DNA from 4 places in the Nonomuraea sp. NPDC051191 genome. Region 3 is predicted to be linked to each of the others. Evidence: riboswitches for the same ligand, from Rfam matches in the RefSeq annotation. Region 3 holds a riboswitch; each other region holds the start of a gene.
What was found. Region 3 has a riboswitch for cyclic di-AMP ahead of ACIA8R_RS27590 (coiled-coil domain-containing protein). Riboswitches for the same ligand answer to the same signal wherever they lie in the genome.
Positions count from the first base shown of each region.

Region 1: another riboswitch for cyclic di-AMP. It lies ahead of ACIA8R_RS39380 (CHAP domain-containing protein); the one in region 3 lies ahead of ACIA8R_RS27590 (coiled-coil domain-containing protein).
Region 2: another riboswitch for cyclic di-AMP. It lies ahead of ACIA8R_RS00760 (NlpC/P60 family protein); the one in region 3 lies ahead of ACIA8R_RS27590 (coiled-coil domain-containing protein).
Region 4: another riboswitch for cyclic di-AMP. It lies ahead of ACIA8R_RS15910 (C40 family peptidase); the one in region 3 lies ahead of ACIA8R_RS27590 (coiled-coil domain-containing protein).

Region 1 covers NZ_JBITEZ010000016.1:32,657-36,857, reverse strand. Annotated here, with positions in the region: gene ACIA8R_RS39390 (glycosyl hydrolase family 18 protein) at 1-746, opposite strand, end outside; gene ACIA8R_RS39385 (luciferase family protein) at 989-1,336, shown strand; cyclic di-AMP (ydaO/yuaA leader) riboswitch at 1,600-1,737, shown strand; gene ACIA8R_RS39380 (CHAP domain-containing protein) at 1,751-2,482, shown strand; gene ACIA8R_RS39375 (TetR/AcrR family transcriptional regulator) at 2,461-3,072, opposite strand; gene ACIA8R_RS39370 (nuclear transport factor 2 family protein) at 3,170-3,628, shown strand; gene ACIA8R_RS39365 (Tm-1-like ATP-binding domain-containing protein) at 3,708-4,201, shown strand, end outside.
Region 2 covers NZ_JBITEZ010000001.1:160,726-164,926, forward strand. Annotated here, with positions in the region: partial or broken gene ACIA8R_RS00750 (hypothetical protein) at 1-722, shown strand, start outside; gene ACIA8R_RS00755 (amino-acid N-acetyltransferase) at 733-1,302, opposite strand; cyclic di-AMP (ydaO/yuaA leader) riboswitch at 1,590-1,741, shown strand; gene ACIA8R_RS00760 (NlpC/P60 family protein) at 1,748-2,791, shown strand; gene ACIA8R_RS00765 (LuxR C-terminal-related transcriptional regulator) at 2,821-3,033, opposite strand; gene ACIA8R_RS00770 (cytochrome P450) at 3,311-4,201, shown strand, end outside.
Region 3 covers NZ_JBITEZ010000009.1:450,678-454,878, reverse strand. Annotated here, with positions in the region: gene ACIA8R_RS27610 (TrpB-like pyridoxal phosphate-dependent enzyme) at 1-192, shown strand, start outside; gene ACIA8R_RS27605 (50S ribosomal protein bL37) at 234-311, opposite strand; gene ACIA8R_RS27600 (DeoR/GlpR family DNA-binding transcription regulator) at 449-1,228, shown strand; gene galT (galactose-1-phosphate uridylyltransferase) at 1,225-2,295, shown strand; cyclic di-AMP (ydaO/yuaA leader) riboswitch at 2,364-2,502, shown strand; gene ACIA8R_RS27590 (coiled-coil domain-containing protein) at 2,508-3,461, shown strand; gene pip (prolyl aminopeptidase) at 3,519-4,201, opposite strand, start outside.
Region 4 covers NZ_JBITEZ010000005.1:219,557-223,757, forward strand. Annotated here, with positions in the region: gene ACIA8R_RS15900 (NYN domain-containing protein) at 1-700, shown strand, start outside; gene ACIA8R_RS15905 (NlpC/P60 family protein) at 833-1,759, shown strand; cyclic di-AMP (ydaO/yuaA leader) riboswitch at 2,155-2,317, shown strand; gene ACIA8R_RS15910 (C40 family peptidase) at 2,448-2,930, shown strand; gene ACIA8R_RS15915 (hypothetical protein) at 3,084-3,914, shown strand; gene ACIA8R_RS15920 (M48 family metalloprotease) at 3,926-4,201, shown strand, end outside.

The DNA of each region.
Region 1 (4,201 bases), on a different contig from region 3:
TAGGACGTGTTGGCGCTGAGGCCGCTGTCGGTGTGCGAGGTGCCCGTGACGGTGGTGACGAGAGTGCCGCCGCGGTAGATCTCGTAACCGGTGACGGCCACGTTGTCGGTCGAGGCGTTCCAGGCCAGCGAGACGCTGCTGCTGCTGACGCCGGTCGAGCGCAGGTTGCCCGGCACGGTCGGCGGGGTCTTGTCGTCGCCGCCGCCGCCCGTGGTGGTGGCGGTGATCTGGTTGCTGTTGGCCGAGCGGTTGCCGGCGGCGTCACGCGCGCGCACGGTGTAGGTGTAGGCCGTGCTCGCGGTGAGGCCCGTGTCGTTGTACGTGGTGCCCGTGACGGTGGTGACGAGAGTGCCGCCGCGGTAGATCTCGTAACCGGTGACGGCCACGTTGTCGGTGGAGGCGTCCCAGGCCAGGGCCACGCTGTTGTTCGTGACGCCGGTCGAGCGCAGGTTGCCCGGCACCGACGGCGCGGTCGTGTCGCTGCCGCCGCCGCCGGAGACCTTCCACAGCGCCGCCACGTTCGGCGGCTCCCAGCCGGGCTGGGAGGTGTGCGCCTGGAGGCAGACGTAGTCCACGCCGTTGTAGGTGACGACCGTGCCCGCGGTGTACGCGGTCCACGGGGCCCAGGCCGCCGCGAAGGCCACCGTGCTGGCGGAGGCGATCGGTGGGACGGCGACGGCCGCGGTCAGGGGCAGGGCCAATGCCGCCATTCCTGCCAGGACCTTGCTCAGAATGGTGTGTTTCATGTCGCTCCGACATCCGTTGGGGGGTGTGTGGGGAGTGGGATGGGAGACTTCTGGGGAAACTATTAGGAAAGTTTCCTTTAAGTTGTGAATCGACGGTAGCCTCTGCCTGCGGGAGCGTCAATACGTATCGGTCAGGCGTCCGTAATCGTGCCGGTCAGACCCCGAATGTGCCCGTTCACGAGGGGATAACGGTTCAGGAACGGGGGCTGACGGCGGGGTGAGCCGTGGCCCAGCATGGGAGCGTGGCAGGAATCTCCGCCTGGCGGCGGACGCCCACGCGCCGCGGACCTTACGTGGTCCGCGCGGTCGCGGAGTTACGGTCCTGGCCGTCGCTGAACGTCAGCGGCACCGGGCGACAGGTCGCCTTCGCCGTACACGGAACCGAGATCCTGCGCCTGGCCGGCCGGGACGAGGTCCACGTACGGCTCACCGCCCCCGCCATCGGACGCCTGGAGCCCTATTTGCAGGCGTGCGATCAGGTCCATGCCTGCCGCGACCGCGCCTGGGTCGCCGTGCAGGTCGACGCCGAGCCCGATCTGGAATTGTTGCTGGCCCTCACGAGCGTGGCGATAAAGGCGCACGTGGCCTGAAACGATTCTTCGCGGTGCGTAGCGTTTCTCCTACGCACCGTCTGAACAATGCCCTCCATTTGCCCTGGAATTACTCGCCGGGTAGCTTGGTTGTACACAGCCGAACGGGGAGACGTCCCAGGTAGGGATGTCATTGCCGGGGAATTACCCCAGCGGGACCCGTGTTGTACAGAGTCGGCGCGGATACACCGCGTCCGGGCGTCGCAGATATACCTTCAGGCCCTTTCCTGGGCCCGGGAAGACGATGCGTCAGCCCTTTGCCTGACCAGAGACCGCTGAATCCGCCTGTGCGCGGAACCGGGGACCCATGTGTCCATCGGGGTGAATCGGCACCACGGTGCCGTAGGGCAGCTTCCCGCCCGAACCCGTCAGCTAACCCGGCAAGCGGCACGGAAGCACAAGGAGTAATCCCTCATGGCCAAGCACCGTCTTCACCGTGCCTACAAGCTCGACCTCGCCAAGATCGCCCTCGGCGCGACCGCCGTCGCCGGTGTGCTCGGCACGCACGCGGCAGTGAACGCCGACACCGTCCACGCCACCGCCGGCACCGCCGCCCAGACCGCCAAGGTCGCCGGCGTGGCCGCCGCCCAGCCGCGTGTCGCCACCGTGGCCGACAAGCGCGCCACCGACGAGAGCGCCAAGGGCAAGGTGAACGTCACCGCCGCCCAGGTCCTGGCCACCGCCCGCGCCCAGGTCGGCGTCTCCGAGGACGCCAACGGCGGCGGCACCAAGTTCCAGAAGTGGTACGCCGGCTCGCCCCGCGCCGCCGAGACCGTCGCCCGCGACGGCGGCAGTCGCCAGGACTACGTGAACGCCGCCTGGTGCTCGATGTTCGTCTCCTGGGTCGGTGACCAGACCGGCGCCCGCCCGCAGGTCGGCTGGGACGCCTACACCGTCTCGCACGCCAAGTGGTTCGCCTCCAACGGCCGCTGGGGCACCGAGGCAAAGCCCGGCGCCGTCGTCTTCTTCTCCTGGAGCGGCAGCAAGAGCCTGAGCGACATCCAGCACGTCGGCTTCGTCGTCAAGGACAACGGCGACGGCACGATCTCCACGATCGAAGGCAACACCGGCAACGGCAAGGTCGAGGAGCGCGTCCGCCCGGCCTCCCAGGTCGTCGGCTACGGCTACCCGTCGTACGCCGCCTGATCTCCCTCCTGTGAAGAGCGCACTCCCTGCGGGGGGTGCGCTCTTTCGCGTGTGTGCTGGTCGACCAGGGTGGCGGCGGACTGGGCGGCCGAGCGGGCGGCGCCGGGGTCCTCGGAGATCATCGCGGTCACGGTGGCGCCGTCGATCAGGGTGAGCAACTGCTCGGCGAGCAGGCCGGGATCGCCGGCGCCCGCCTTCTCGGCGAGCGAGCTCAGGTAGGCGCGCAGGCGTTCCTTGTGTGCGCGCACCGCCGTACGGACGGCGGCCGAACCGGCGCCCAGCTCGGCGAAGGCGTTGACGAAGCCGCAACCGCGGAAGTCGTCCTCGGTGAACCAGCGTTCCAGCCACTCGAAGACCGCCGGGATGCGGTCGCCGGCGTCCGTCACGTACGCGGTGAGCGAGGCCGTCCAGCGTTCGTCGCGCCGCCGCAGGTAGGCCACGACCAGCGCCTCCTTCGACGGGAAGCACTGGTAGAGCCGCTTCAGCGAGAGGCCGGAGGCGGCGCGGATCTCGTCCATGCCGACCGCCTGCACGCCGCGGCGGTAGAACAGGTCGCCCGCGGCGTCCAGCAGCAGCTGCTCGTGATCCATGACACTCCTCCAGGTGCTTGCGGCGGAGAACGCTCGTTCTCTACGCTATCGCACACCCCGGGAGAACGCCCGTTCTCTCGATATGAGAGGACATCACATGACACGCCCGCCCGTTCCGCCGTTCACCGAGGAGACCGCCCGGATCAAGGTCCAGGCCGCCGAGGACGCCTGGAACACCCGCGACCCCGAACGTGTCGCGCTCGCGTACACCGAGGACTCCGTGTGGCGCAACCGCGGCGAGTTCGTCACGGGCCGCGCCGAGATGGCCGCGTTCCTGCGCCGCAAGTGGGATCGGGAGCTGGACTACGCCCTGCGCAAGGAGCTCTGGGCGTTCACCGGCGACCGCATCGCCGTCCGCTTCCAGTACGAGTCCCGCGACGCCACCGGCCAGTGGTGGCGCAGCTACGGCAACGAGCAGTGGGAGTTCGACGAGTCCGGGCTGATGCGCCGCCGGGAGGCCAGCATCAACGACGTCCCCATCACGGAGGACGAACGCCGCATCTTCGGCTCCCGCCCCCTGTCCGAGCACGGAGTGGACGTCCTCGGCGTCCGGTGACCCCGCGATCGCTCCGGCATTGACAGCCCGCCCGGAGATCAACGGGTAAGGTCGAGGAGCCGATCGTAGGAGGTCTGACATGGCGGTTCTGCTGCTGGGCACCCTCGACACCAAGGGGGAGGAGTATGCCCTCGTCCGCGATCTGATCGTCCGGGCCGGGCAGGACGTCGTCCTCATGGACACCGGCGTGATGGGCGCCTCCGCGCTGGCCGCCGACGTCCCGGCAGAGGCCGTCGCGCGGGCCGCCGGCACCGACCTCGACCGGCTCAGGAGCGCGGGCGACCGCGGCGCCGCGCTCGCGGCGATGGCGGCCGGGGCCACGGCCGTCGCCAAGGAGCTGCACGCCCGCGGCGGGCTGGGCGGCGTGCTCGCGCTGGGCGGCAGCGGCGGCTCGTCCATCGCCGCCGCGGTCATGCGGGCGCTGCCCGTCGGCCTGCCCAAGCTGCTGGTGTCGACCATGGTCAGCGGCGACGTGTCCGCCTACGTCGGCGAGACCGACGTGACGCTCATGTACAGCGTCGTCGACGTCGCGGGCGTCAACTCCATCTCCCGCCGCATCCTGGCCAACGCCGC
Region 2 (4,201 bases), on a different contig from region 3:
CCGTACTGCGGCTGCTGGCCATAACCCTGCTGACCCGAGGCGGCCTGCTGGCCGTACTGGGCCTCCTGGCCATAGCCGGGCTGGGTGTACTGCTGGCCCGAGGACTGCGGCTGCTGGCCGTAACCCTGCTGCTGGCCGGAGGCGGGCTGCTGGCCGTAGCCCTGCTGGCCCTGCTGCCCGTACTGGGCCTCCTGGCCATAGCCCTGCTGCTGCTGACCGTAGTCGGGCAGCGACTGGGGCTGCTGGCCGTACTGCGGCTGCTGGCCATAACCCTGCTGGCCCGAGGCGGCCTGCTGGCCGTACTGGGCCTCCTGGCCATAGCCGGGCTGGGTGTACTGCTGGCCCGAGGACTGCGGCTGCTGGCCGTAGCCCTGCTGCTGGCCATATCCCTGCTGCTGGCCGTACTGGGGCTGCTGGCCGTAGCCCTGCTGCTGGCCGTGCTGCTGTTGCTGACCGTATTGGGGTTGCTGGCCGTAGCCCTGTTGCTGCTGCTGGCCATATGGGGGCTGGCCATAGGCGTCGTCCGCCCGGTAGCCGACCACAGTCACGTCCGGGTCGGGCTCACCGGGGCGACGGCCCTGGTGCTGCCCGTACTCGGGGTTCTCGCCGGATTCGTCCTGTGGATACGGCGGCTGTCCGGTGCTCACCGTGTCACCTCGCTTCGAGTGCGCATGTGGCACGTGTCAGGACACATGCCTGTGCTGCCCAACGTATCGACATAGGTATCAACAATCACCTTTCCAAGTGGTCAAGGTCCGCGTCACCCGATGTCAGATGCAGCAGCATGCGGGTGTTGCCAAGGGTGTTCGGTTTGACGTGTTCCAGATCAAGGAACTCCGCCACACCCTCGTCGTACGAGGCCAGCAACTCGGCGTAGACCTCGGGTGAGACCGGCGTGCCCTGGATGGGCCGGAAACCGTGCCTCGCGAAGAAGTCGACCTCAAAAGTCAGACAGAATACACGTCGCAGCCCCAGATCCTTCGCCTGCCGGACGAGCGCCGAGACGATCCGATGCCCGGCCCCCAGTCCCCGGCACGCCGGATCGACCGCCACCGTACGGACCTCGGCGAGATCCTCCCAGAGCACGTGAAGCGCGCCGCAGCCGACGACCTCCCCGCTCAGCTCGGCCACCCAGAACTCCTGGACGTCCTCGTACAGCGTGACCGTGGCCTTCTCCAGGAGCCGCGGACCCGCGCCCGCGTAGGTGTCCACGAGACGCCTGATCGCGCGCACGTCGGGCGTGCGGGCACGCCTGACCACGACCGCGGTCTCGGGGACTGCCACTTCGGCCACCTGCTCCATGGCTCTCCAGGGTACAGATCTCATTACGGCTCAGCCCTAAATCCCACGTCTCGGGCATCTCATCACATGCTGTGTCCAGATGAACACGCCCCGACCTGGAGCTTTCCTCCAGTCGTCACCCCCCAGAATGCTGGACAAAAGGTGCAGAAGCCCGCTTCCGTACGGCTACCCACGAGATCACCTTGTGACCCTTCAGTTGTGAAACCTCTACAGACTCGGTAGTTCCGGTTGAGCGCGAACCCGGAGTGCATTAGTGTCCAGCGACGATGTTCTCCGCGTAATGCGCGCGGAAAGACACGCCCAATTCCCGCAAGGGAAGCCGGGGAACCACCGGTGGCGAGCACCTCGCGCCACCACTCGGGGTGAATCCGATCATCTCGGTAGGGCTGCTCCGGCCCGAACCCGTCAGCTAACCCGGCCGGCGTCGATGAGAGGAGCTTGGTTGGTGAAGCGGACGCTCGATCGCGAGGGGAAGCCGGGGGGCAGGCACGCCCGTCCCCGGGAGCAGGCCAGGCGCTCACGTCGCCTCGGCGTCATCGGCGCCGCCGTCGCCGCGATGCTGTTCGCCGTACCCGTCGGTTCCGCCGCCGCCGACCCGAAGCCGTCGCTCTCCGAGCTGGCCGACCAGGTCGAGAAGATGCACGAAGAGATCGAGACGCTGACCGAGGAGTACAACGGGCAGCGCGAACGGCTGAAGTCCGCACAGAAGGCCAACGACGCCGCCCAGAAGACCCTGGCCACCAGCGAGTCCGACCTGGCCGCCAAGCGCGCCAGGGCCACGCTGCTCGCCCAGAACGCCTACATCACCGGCGGCCTGGACAAGGCCCTGGTCTTCGCCCAGTCCGACGACCCCGAGACCTTCCTCGACCGGGCCGCGACCACGTACGCGCTCGAACAGCAGCAGGGCGAGGAGGTCAACCAGCTCGCCAAGGCCATGGAGGCCGCCGAGCGCGCCAGGTCGGGCGCCAAGACCCGCATCGCCGAGGTCCAGAAGATCGTCAGTGATCTTGAGGGCAAGCGCTCGAAGATCACCAAGCTGGTCGCCAAGGTCGAGAGCAACCTCTACCGGCGGGCCGTCGGCGAGGCCGGCCGCCCCGGCACCCGCGCCGTACGCGTCAACCTGCCGGTCATCGGCAACGGCAAGGCCGCCCAGGCCGCCAAGTGGGCCCTCACCCAGCAGCTCAAGCCGTACGTGTGGGGCGCCGAAGGGCCGCGCTCCTACGACTGCTCCGGCCTGGTGATGGCCGCCTACCAGCGCGTGGGCATCTCGCTCCCCCACTACACCGGCGACCAGTGGACGGCCGGCACGCACATCAGCCGCGACCAGCTCCGCGCCGGCGACCTGGTCTTCTTCTACAGCGACCTGCACCACGTCGGCATCTACATCGGCGGCGGCATGATGGTCCACGCACCGCAGACCGGCGACGTCGTCCGGATCTCCGCGCTCGGCAATCGGCCGTTCGCCGGCGCCGTGCGCATCGCGGACTGACCGGCGATTCACTTCGGAGTTCCGCGCCGTCAGATGAGCTGGCGGCGCGCCGCCCACGCCACGGCCTCGATCGCCGTGGCCACGCCGATGCGGTCGCAGATGCCTCTGAGCCGCCGGCGTACGGTCCGTCCGCTGATATCCAGCCGTCTCCCGACCCGGTCGACGGTCACCCCTCTGGCCAGTTCAGCCAGTAACGCCAAATCCGCGTGGCTCAGCTCAACGCCTTCAGTGAGCACATCCACCGGGAGCCCTCCCCCCAACAGCAGAACTCGGACCTTTCAGTGGAGCAAAGCCGCTCGTCTCGGTGAAGGTAAACGCATCGCGGAAAGGTCGTCAAGCACGACAATCGCCGCCCTTGACCAGTGCTATTGACATGATCACTTATATGTGACGTACTCCGCATATGTCGGCACGCCACGGTCCGCTATGAACGGTCCAAACGATCAATTCGGCGGCCCGGTCCAGCCACCGATGAGCGCCACCGACCTCCTGGGTTTTGATCCCTCGGATCCGCAATTTGTGCGCGATCCGTACGTCCGATATCGAGAGCTCCGCGCGGCCGGGGCGATCTTCAGAACGCGCGGCGGGCTGCTCGTCACGACCACGTACGAGCTGTGCGCGGCCGTCCTGCGTGACCCGATGTTCGGTCACGGAACGTCCGCCCCCGTGGCGGAAGAGGCAGGTCAGCCCGGCAGGTCGTTCCTGCTCATGGACCCGCCCGATCACACCCGGTTGCGGAACCTTGTCAGCCGCGCGTTCACCCCGCGCATGGTCGAACGGCTCAGGCCGCGGGTCGAGGCGATCACCGCCGACCTGATCGGGCGGTTGCCGGAGGAGACGGAGCTGATTTCCGGCTTCGCCCACCCGCTGCCGGTGATGGTGATCAGCGAGATGCTCGGGGTGCCGCCGGAGGACCACGAGCGCTTCCGCGGATGGAGCGAGGCTCTTGCCCGCGGACTTGACCCGATGCTGACAGACGCTCTCATGTCGGAAACGGAGCGTTCCAGGAACGAGTTCCGCGACTACTTCCGCCGCCTGATCGCCCTGCGCCGCGAGCGTCCCGGTGAGGACCTCCTGAGCGCCCTCGCGCGCGTCGAGGAGTTGACCGAGGCCGAGTTGCTGTCGACCTGCGTGCTGCTGCTCGTGGCCGGCCACGAGACCACCGTCAACCTCATCGCGAACGGCGTGCTGAACCTGCTGCGGCACGGCCTGCTGCACCGCGCCGCCGAGCGGCCGAGGGAGGTGGTCGAGGAGGTGCTGCGCTTCGATCCGCCGGTCCAGCTCACCTCCAGGATCGCGCTGGAGGACAGGGAACTGGGCGGCACGCCGGTGCCCGCCGGCTCGGCCGTGCTCGTGCCGATCGGCGCGGCCAATCGCGATCCGGCCGCGTTCGCCGATCCCGACCGGTTC
Region 3 (4,201 bases):
GCGCTGGCCGAGACCATCGCCGAGGCGCTGCGCTGCAAGGAGAGCGGCGAGGAGAAGGTGATCCTCACCGCGCTGTGCGGGCACGGCCACTTCGACCTGGCCGCCTACGACCGCCACCTGGCCGGCGAACTGGAGGATCACACCCTCCCGCAGGAACGGCTCGACCGGGCGCTCACCGAACTGCCCGGCTGACAGAAGCACGGGTGGCCGCGGGATCCCGCGGCCACCCGTGGTCAGTTCGCGTTCGGGCGCTTCCTGTGGTTCGCCTTCTTCTTCTTGCGCCCCCTGCCCTTGCGTGCGCGTTTCGCCATGGGCTCACCTCCGGCGGTCGGGATCGTGACCTTCAAGGTCTCCCCTGCCCGTCAGTCGCACAAGCGATACGCCGCGACCTAACATTCCTCAACAAACTCGTGTCATAATTTGGTGGAATCTGTTGGAAGGGGTGGGCGTGCTCGCACAGCAGCGTCAGCAGACGATCCTGGAACGCGTACGCAGCAGCGGCGGCGTCCGGGTGGCCGACCTCGTGCGCGAGCTCGGCGTCTCGGACATGACGATACGCCGTGACCTTGAGGTGCTGGCCGAGCGCGGGCTGCTGGAGAAGGTCCACGGCGGCGCGACGGCCCTCGGCCCCGGTTCGACCGAGGAGCCCGGCTTCACCGCCAAGTCCGCCCGCCAGCAGCAGGAGAAGGAGGCCATCGCGCGGCACGCGGCCACCCTCGTCCGGCCGGGCACCGCCGTCGCGCTCTCCGCCGGCACCACCACGTGGGCGCTGGCCCACCATCTGGTCGCCGTGCCCGAGCTGACCGTGATCACCAACTCGATCCCCGTCGCTGAGGTCTTCCACCGCAACCCGCGCGCCGACCGCACGGTCGTGCTGACCGGCGGCGTGCGCACACCCTCCGACGCGCTCGTCGGCCCCGTGGCGGTGGCGGCGATCCGCCGGCTGCACGTGGACACGCTCTTCCTCGGGGTGCACGGCATGAGCCTGCGCGCCGGGTTCACCACGCCCAACCTCCTGGAGTCCGAGACCGACAGGGAGCTGGTGGCCGCGGCGCACCGGCTGGTGGTCCCCGCCGACCACACCAAGTGGAACACGGTCGGCATCAGCACGATCGCCGAGCTGACCGAGGCCGACGTGGTCATCAGCGACGCGGGGCTGCCCGAGGAAGCACGCACCGAGCTGGCCGAACGGGCCGGAGAACTGATCATCGCGGAGGGCACGCCTTGAAGCGCACCATCACCCACCTGGCAGACGGCCGAGAGCTGATCTACTTCGACCGGCGCGACGACGCCGACCGGAGCGCGATCGACCGGCGTCCGCTCGACCCGCGGCCGGTGGCCTCCGAGCTGCGCTACGACCCGCTGACCGAGGAGTGGATCGCGATCGCCGGTCACCGGCAGACGCGCACGTTCCTGCCGCCGGCCGACGAGTGCCCGTTGTGCCCGTCGTCCGGGACGCGGGCGTCGGAGATCCCGGCCCATGACTATGACGTGGTGGTGTTCGAGAACCGCTTCCCCTCTTTCTCCGGAAATTTTGGGACTTATGGGGATGTCGGCGGGTTGAGTGAGGTGCGTCCGGGGGTCGGGCGGTGTGAGGTGGTGTGCTTCACCTCCGACCACACCTCCTCCTTCTCCAAGCTCTCCAACGCCCAGGTCAGGCTGGTCATGGAGGCGTGGGCCGACCGCACGGCCGAGCTGTCCGGCATGGAGGGCGTCGAGCAGGTGTTCTGCTTCGAGAACAGGGGCGAGGAGATCGGCATCACGCTCCCGCATCCGCACGGGCAGATCTACGCCTACCCCTACGTGACCCCGCGCACCAAGCTCCAGCTCGGGGCGGCCTCGCGGTACACGGGCGGCAACCTGTTCGCCGACGTGCTGGCCGCCGAACGGGCCGCCGGCACGCGGGTGGTCGCCTCCAACAAGCTGTGGACGGCGTTCGTGCCGGCCGCCGCGCGCTGGCCGTTCGAGGTGCACGTGTATCCGCACCGGCAGGTGCCCGACCTGGCGGCGCTGTCGGAGGAGGAGCGGGCCGCGTTCGCGCCGCTGTACACCTCGGTGCTGCGGGCGCTGGACGCGCTGTTCGGGGTGGCGATGCCGTACATCTCGGCCTGGCACCAGGCGCCGGTGCGGTACGGCCGCGAGCTGGCCTACCTGCACCTGGAGCTGTTCAGCATCAGGCGGGCGCCCGGCAAGCTGAAGTACCTGGCGGGCTCGGAGTCGGCCATGGGCGCCTTCGTCAACGACGTGCTGCCGGAGGAGGCGGCACGCATGCTGCGATCACGAATTGATCACTAATTGATTTCTCCTTAAAGTCGCATGACTCGTGATCTACCACTAATATCCCGTTAGACATCGGCCAAAACGGTCGTTGTACGCCTAATCCCGGGCGTGTTGCCCGGGAGCCGGGGACCCATCGCATCCGGGGTGAATCCGCGCAAGTGGTAGGGACTGCTCCCGTGCCCGAACCCGTCAGCTAACCCGGCCGGCAGAGGGAGAGGAACACCCACGTGGCGGCTTCGACCCCCGCGAGTCTTGCCATCGGCCTCATCACCGCCACCGCGCTGCTCATCCATCCGGCCGCCGCCTCGGCCGCGCCCAAGCCGTCCGAGGCCGAGCTGCGGGCCCAGCTCAAGCAGCTCAACAGCAAGGTGGACAAGCTCATCGAGACGTACAACCTCAAGCGGGTCGAGCTGGCCAAGGCCCAGCAGGCCGCCACCGCGGCACAGCAGCGGCTCACCGCCGCCGAGCAGGCGGTGGCCACGGCCGAGCAGCGGGTCGCCGAGATCGCCCGGATGCGCTACCAGAACCGCGACGCCTCCCTGCCCGGCTTCATGCTGACCCCGGACGGCAACAACGTGGCCATGCTCGAACAGCTCACCGCCGAGCAGCAGGCCGTCGTCAACAGCGTGGCCAAGGCCCGCGACGACCAGAAGAAGGCCGCCGCTGCCGCCACCGCGCTCGCGGCCGAGCTCAAGGCGGGCACGGCGGAGGTGGCCGAGCAGCGCGACGACGCCCAGGACGTCATCGACGACATCAAGAAGAAGCTTCAGGACCTCGTGCCGTTCGGGCCGGGCAAGAAGTCCGACGGCAGCTGGGCGCCCGAGCTGCCGTCCGGCTCGGACAACATCACGCCGCGCACCCGGCTGATGCGCGCGCAGGTGCAGAAGAGCTTCTCGCTGCCGTACGAGGTGGGCTGCTTCCGGTCCGGCTCCAGCGGCGAGCACCCGCTCGGCCGGGCCTGCGACTTCATGATGAGCACGGGCGGCACCATGCCGAGCGCCGTCAACAACGCCCTGGGCGACCGCCTGGCCGCCTGGGCGCTGCAGAACAAGACCAAGCTCGGCGTCAAGTACGTGATCTGGAAGCAGCGCATCAACCAGGGCTCGGGCTGGCGCGGGATGTCCGACCGCGGCAGCATCACCGAGAACCACTACGACCACGTGCACATCTCGATGAACTAGCCGACGTCCTGTTCGCGTGACCACCTGACAGCCTTGCCGGCCCGGGCTGTCGGTGGTTCAGCCCCGGAACTTGTCCGTCGCGGCGGTCAGCAGGTCGATCATCTCCAGCCCGCCGTGTCCCTCCCCCACCACGTGCAGCTCGCTCCCGGGCCACGCCTTGTGCAGCTCCCAGGCCGTCACCAAGGGCCCGCTGACGTCGTACTTCCCGTGGATGAGCACCCCGGGCACCCCCGCCAGCCGCGTAATCCCGCGAACGAGATCGCTCTCCCCGAGAAAACACCCGTTCCCCCAGTAGTGCGTCACCAGCCGGGCGAACGTCATCCGGAACACCGGGTCCTGATATCTCCGGCTCGGCTGGAACTCCGGGTCGAGGCTCACATGCGTGTCCTCCCACGCACACCACTCGATCGCCGCCCGCTCCCGCCGCTCGGGGTCGGCCAGCGCCTTCGCGTAGCCCGCCGCCAGGTTCCCGCCCCGGTCCTCCTCCGGCAGGAAGTCGCGGAACCGCTCCCACTCCCGGGGGAAGATCCGCCCGACGTCCCGGGTGATCCACTCGATCTCCCAGGGCCGCCCGGCGGTGACCGCGAACAGGATCACCTCGCTCACCCGCTCCGGATACCGCTCGGCGTAGGCCAGCGACAGCGTCGACCCCCAGGACGCCCCCACGAGCTGCCACCGCTCGATGCCGAGATGCTCCCGCAGCCGCTCCATGTCGGCGACGAGATGCGCCGTGGTGTTGA
Region 4 (4,201 bases), on a different contig from region 3:
CTCCACCGCCGGCAACGCGGGCGAGGCCGAGCTGCGCCGCCTGCGCGAGCGGCTGGCCGACGTGGAGAGGCAGCTCGAAGCCTCCCGCCGGGCCGCCCGCGAGGGCCGCAGCATCGAGGACGCCCGCATCAGGGTGCTGCTCGACGCGCTCCAGGACGCCTCGGCCGGGCTGCGCAGGGAGCTGGCGCTGCCCACCACGATCAGCAAGCCCGCCGACTCGGTCGCGGCCAGCACCGGCGAGCGTCCCGGGGTGCGCGGCGTGCCGGCGCGGGCTCTGGCCGACGACGACCCGCAGCTCCTCGACCAGCTCCTGGCGCTGCCGCAGGTCCATCTGATCATCGACGGCTACAACGTCACCAAGACCGGCTACGGCACGTTCACCCTCGCCGACCAGCGCAACCGGCTGATGACCGGCCTCGGCGGCCTGGTCGCGCAGACCCGCGTCGAGGTGACGGTGGTCTTCGACGGTGCAGAGCTCAACGCGCCCGTGCAGGTGGTGGCGCCGCGCGGGGTGCGGGTGCTGTTCAGCGCGCCGGGGGAGATCGCCGACGACCTCATCCGCCGGCTCGTCCGCGCCGAGCCGCCCGGCCGGGCCATCGCCGTCGTCTCCTCCGACCGGGAGGTGGCCGAGTCCGTCCGCCGGATGGGCGCCAGACCCGTTCCGTCGGGTCTGCTGCTGCGCCGGTTGGGCCGCGCATAAGTTACGAATTAGCACTATTGGCGAGACCCCACTCGCCACTTCTGTACTATTTCGCCCCAGGTGTAATCCCTGGGAGGCGACGCTGTGAGGTTTGGCCGGGTCACGTTGGCGGCGGGTCTCGCGATCGGGCTGATGACGGTCCCGATGGGTGCGGCGCTCGCTGATCCCAAGCCCACTCTCAAGCAGGCCAAGGCCAAGCTGGAGAAGCTGAACGACAAGGCCGACAAGGTCGTCGACCGGTACAACACGGCGACCGAGGAGTACAAGAAGGCCAAGAACGCCTACACCAAGCTGAACGACCGCTACAAGCAGAAGCTGCAGACGGTCGCCGACCTGCGGGCCGACATCATCAGGGCGGCGGTGGACTCGTACAAGCTGGGCGGGGACGTCGCGTCCCTGCCGGGCTTGATGGGCGCGGACGACCCCGAGAACCTGCTGGCCGGGATGGCCATGGCCGGGCAGCTCTCGCGCGAGCGGCTGGAGAAGCTGGCCGCCTTCGACCGCGAGAACAAGGGGCTCAAGGTCGAGCGCGACAACGCCGAGACCGCCCTGGCGGACGCCGACAAGGAGCGGGACGCGGTCCAGAAGGAGCGCGCCGAGGTCCTGAAGCTGGTCGGCGAGCAGAAGAAGCTCCTGGACAAGCTGGGGGCCTACAACCCGGGCAACCCCAACAGCACCGGCATCAAGTACACCGGTCCCGCCTCGGGCAACGCGGCCGCCGTTCTGCGCTTCGCCTTCGCCCAGGTCGGCAAGCCGTACATCTTCGGGGGCACGGGCCCGCGCGGCTACGACTGCTCAGGGCTGACCCAGGCCGCGTGGCGCGCGGCCGGCGTCTCGTTGCCGCGTACGACGTGGCAGCAGTGGGCCTGGGGCTCCGGACGCAAGGTGGACATCAAGGACCTCCAGCCCGGGGACCTCATCTTCAGCGAGGGGCTGGGGCACGTCAGCATCTACGCGGGCGGGGGCAAGATCGTCCACGCGCCGCAGACGGGTGACGTCGTGAAGGTCGTCCGGCTCTCGGACTACCGCCGCCCGCTGGTCGGAGCCATCCGCCCCTGACCTCCGGTCCACCGGAACTCCTCCCGACACTCGCCCTCGGCCGCCCGTCTCGCAGGCCGCAGGGACCACCGGCGTGCCCGCTCGGCCCGCCGGTGGGACGAAGGGGACAAAAGGTGTCAAAGGGCCCTGACAAGCGCCTGCGTCAGGAAGTGTGAGAAGGGTCACATTTAGGTAACGGAGCCTGTGGCTCCAGCAGGGGTTTCGTCCCTTACTCGTGCCTTTATTTGATCTTTACAACCTGACTCCCCCTTTGCACTTTCTTGACCCCTCGGCGTAGTTTCTGGCGTCGCGGTCGGCAAGCCATGCGAGCCGCGAATCGACATCGGAACCCCCGATGCGGACCACATAAAAATCCGTCGGTCGCCATCGATATCCCCATTCAGGCATATCAATCGAGTGGCGACCTGCCGAGTCCGTGCAGCCAGGAGGCACGGAGCCGGGGACCCAAAGATCCCGTCATCCCCCGGGATCAGGGGTGAATCGGCGCGTTCAGCGCCGTAGGGCGACTTCCAGGCCCGAATCCGTCAGCTAACCCGGTAGGCGTTCGTGGAAGACACAAGGAGAAATCCTGTCTACCTCCCTGCATAACCCCCGTCTGTCCCGTCTCGCCCTGAAGGGCGCCGCACTCACGATGACCGTGACGGCCGGAGGTGCGGTTCTCCATGCCGTGCCGGCCGGGGCGCAGACGGTGAGCGAATCGGCCGTCAGGCTCACCGCGGTGTCCAGCACCGCCGAGACGGCCACCACCAGGTCGGCCAAGGCGGCGAAGAGCGCCAGGTCGGCCAAGGCGGCGAAGGCCGCCAGGCAGAAGGTGAGGGCCCACAAGGCCGTCGCCGTCGCCAAGCACCAGATCGGCGACCCGTACCGGTACGGGGCCACGGGTCCTGGTGCGTTCGACTGCTCCGGACTCGTCCAGTACGCCTGGAAGAAGGCCGGGGTGCGACTCCCGCGCGTGACGAGCAGCCAGTTCGCCCGCATTCGGCACAAGGTCTCCTGGCGGAAGCTCAAGCCGGGCGACCTGATGTTCTTCAACGGGCTGGGCCACGTCGGCATGTACGTCGGCCACGGCAAGATGATCCATTCGCCGAGGACCGGCGAACGGGTGCGCATCGACAAACTGGGCGGATGGCGGAAGTCGTCGTTCGTCGGCGCGGTGCGTCCCGGCGCGTGACAACAGGCCCCGCCCGGACCCTCCCCGGTCCGGGCCGGGGCCTGTCGCATGTCCGGCTTCCTGTTGCGAACCGCAGGTCCCGCCTTGCGGAGAGGGCGTGGGCCCGGTCTCGTGAAGGGGGCGTGAGGGCCGCGGGCCGACTAGCATCGGGCCGTGTCCTCGCAGGTGCGTCCGTCCCTCCGCGGTCCGCGTCTGCTCCTGCCCGTCCTGCTGCTGGCGGCGGTTCTCGTGGTCGCCGACGCGCCGCCCGGCGCCGTCCTGCCCGCCGGGGCGCGCGATCTGTGGGCCGGCGGCGGTCAGGTGGTCCGCGGCGGACGGTCCGTGGTCGTGGGGCATCGCGCCGAGCCCGGCGTGCTCGCCGATCTCGCCCGGCGCGCCGACCTCGCCGGTCGGCGGGTGTCCGCGCTGCTCGGCCGGCCGGTACGCGCGCTGGTCGTCGTACCGGACTCCGACGCCGAGGCGGCGGGGCTGGCGGGCACGGGCCCGCTGGACGGGCTGGCCGCGGTGGCCGACGGCCCGAGGGTGATCATCGTCCCCGGCTCCTTCGCGCGGCTCACCCCCACCGGACGCGACGTCGTCCTCACCCACGAGCTCACGCACGTCGCCGCGGGCACCGACCGGCTGCCCGTCTGGCTCTACGAGGGGTTCGCCGACTACGTGGCCTACCGCGACGCCGGACTCCCCGTCAGGACGGCCGCCGCCGAACTCGCCGCCGAAGTACGGGCCGGCCGGCTGCCGAGCGAGTTGCCCGGAGCCGCGGCTTTCGCCCCCACGGCAGCCGACCCCGGACGGCTCGCGCGGGCGTACCAGGAGGCCTGGATGGCGTGTCGCTTCCTCGCAGACCGGTTCGGTGACGGGACCCTGGTACGGCTCTACCGTGATGCCCGCGTGGCCGGCGTCGATCAGGCGCTCGCCTCCGTGGGGCTGACCGCCGAGACACTGGCGGCACGGTGGCGCGAGTACGTACGAGAGCAGCTCGCGTGAAGGGGAGGCAGATGAGCGAGCGGAACGACCCGCCCCGGGAGGGGGACGAGCCCGCGGGAGCGGTCGCCAGAGGGGCCGACGAGCCCGGTACGGCGGTCGCGGCGGGCCACGGCGGCGGTGTGGCCATCAGGGACGACGAGGACGGGCGCCCCGGCGACGGCGGCCCGCCGGAACCCTCCGGCACCACCGAACCCCCTGAGTCCCCAGGTCACCCCGACGACCCGGACGACCCGGACACCTCCGGCCCCACCCCCGGCGAACGCCCCGACGCGGACGCCGACCCCGAC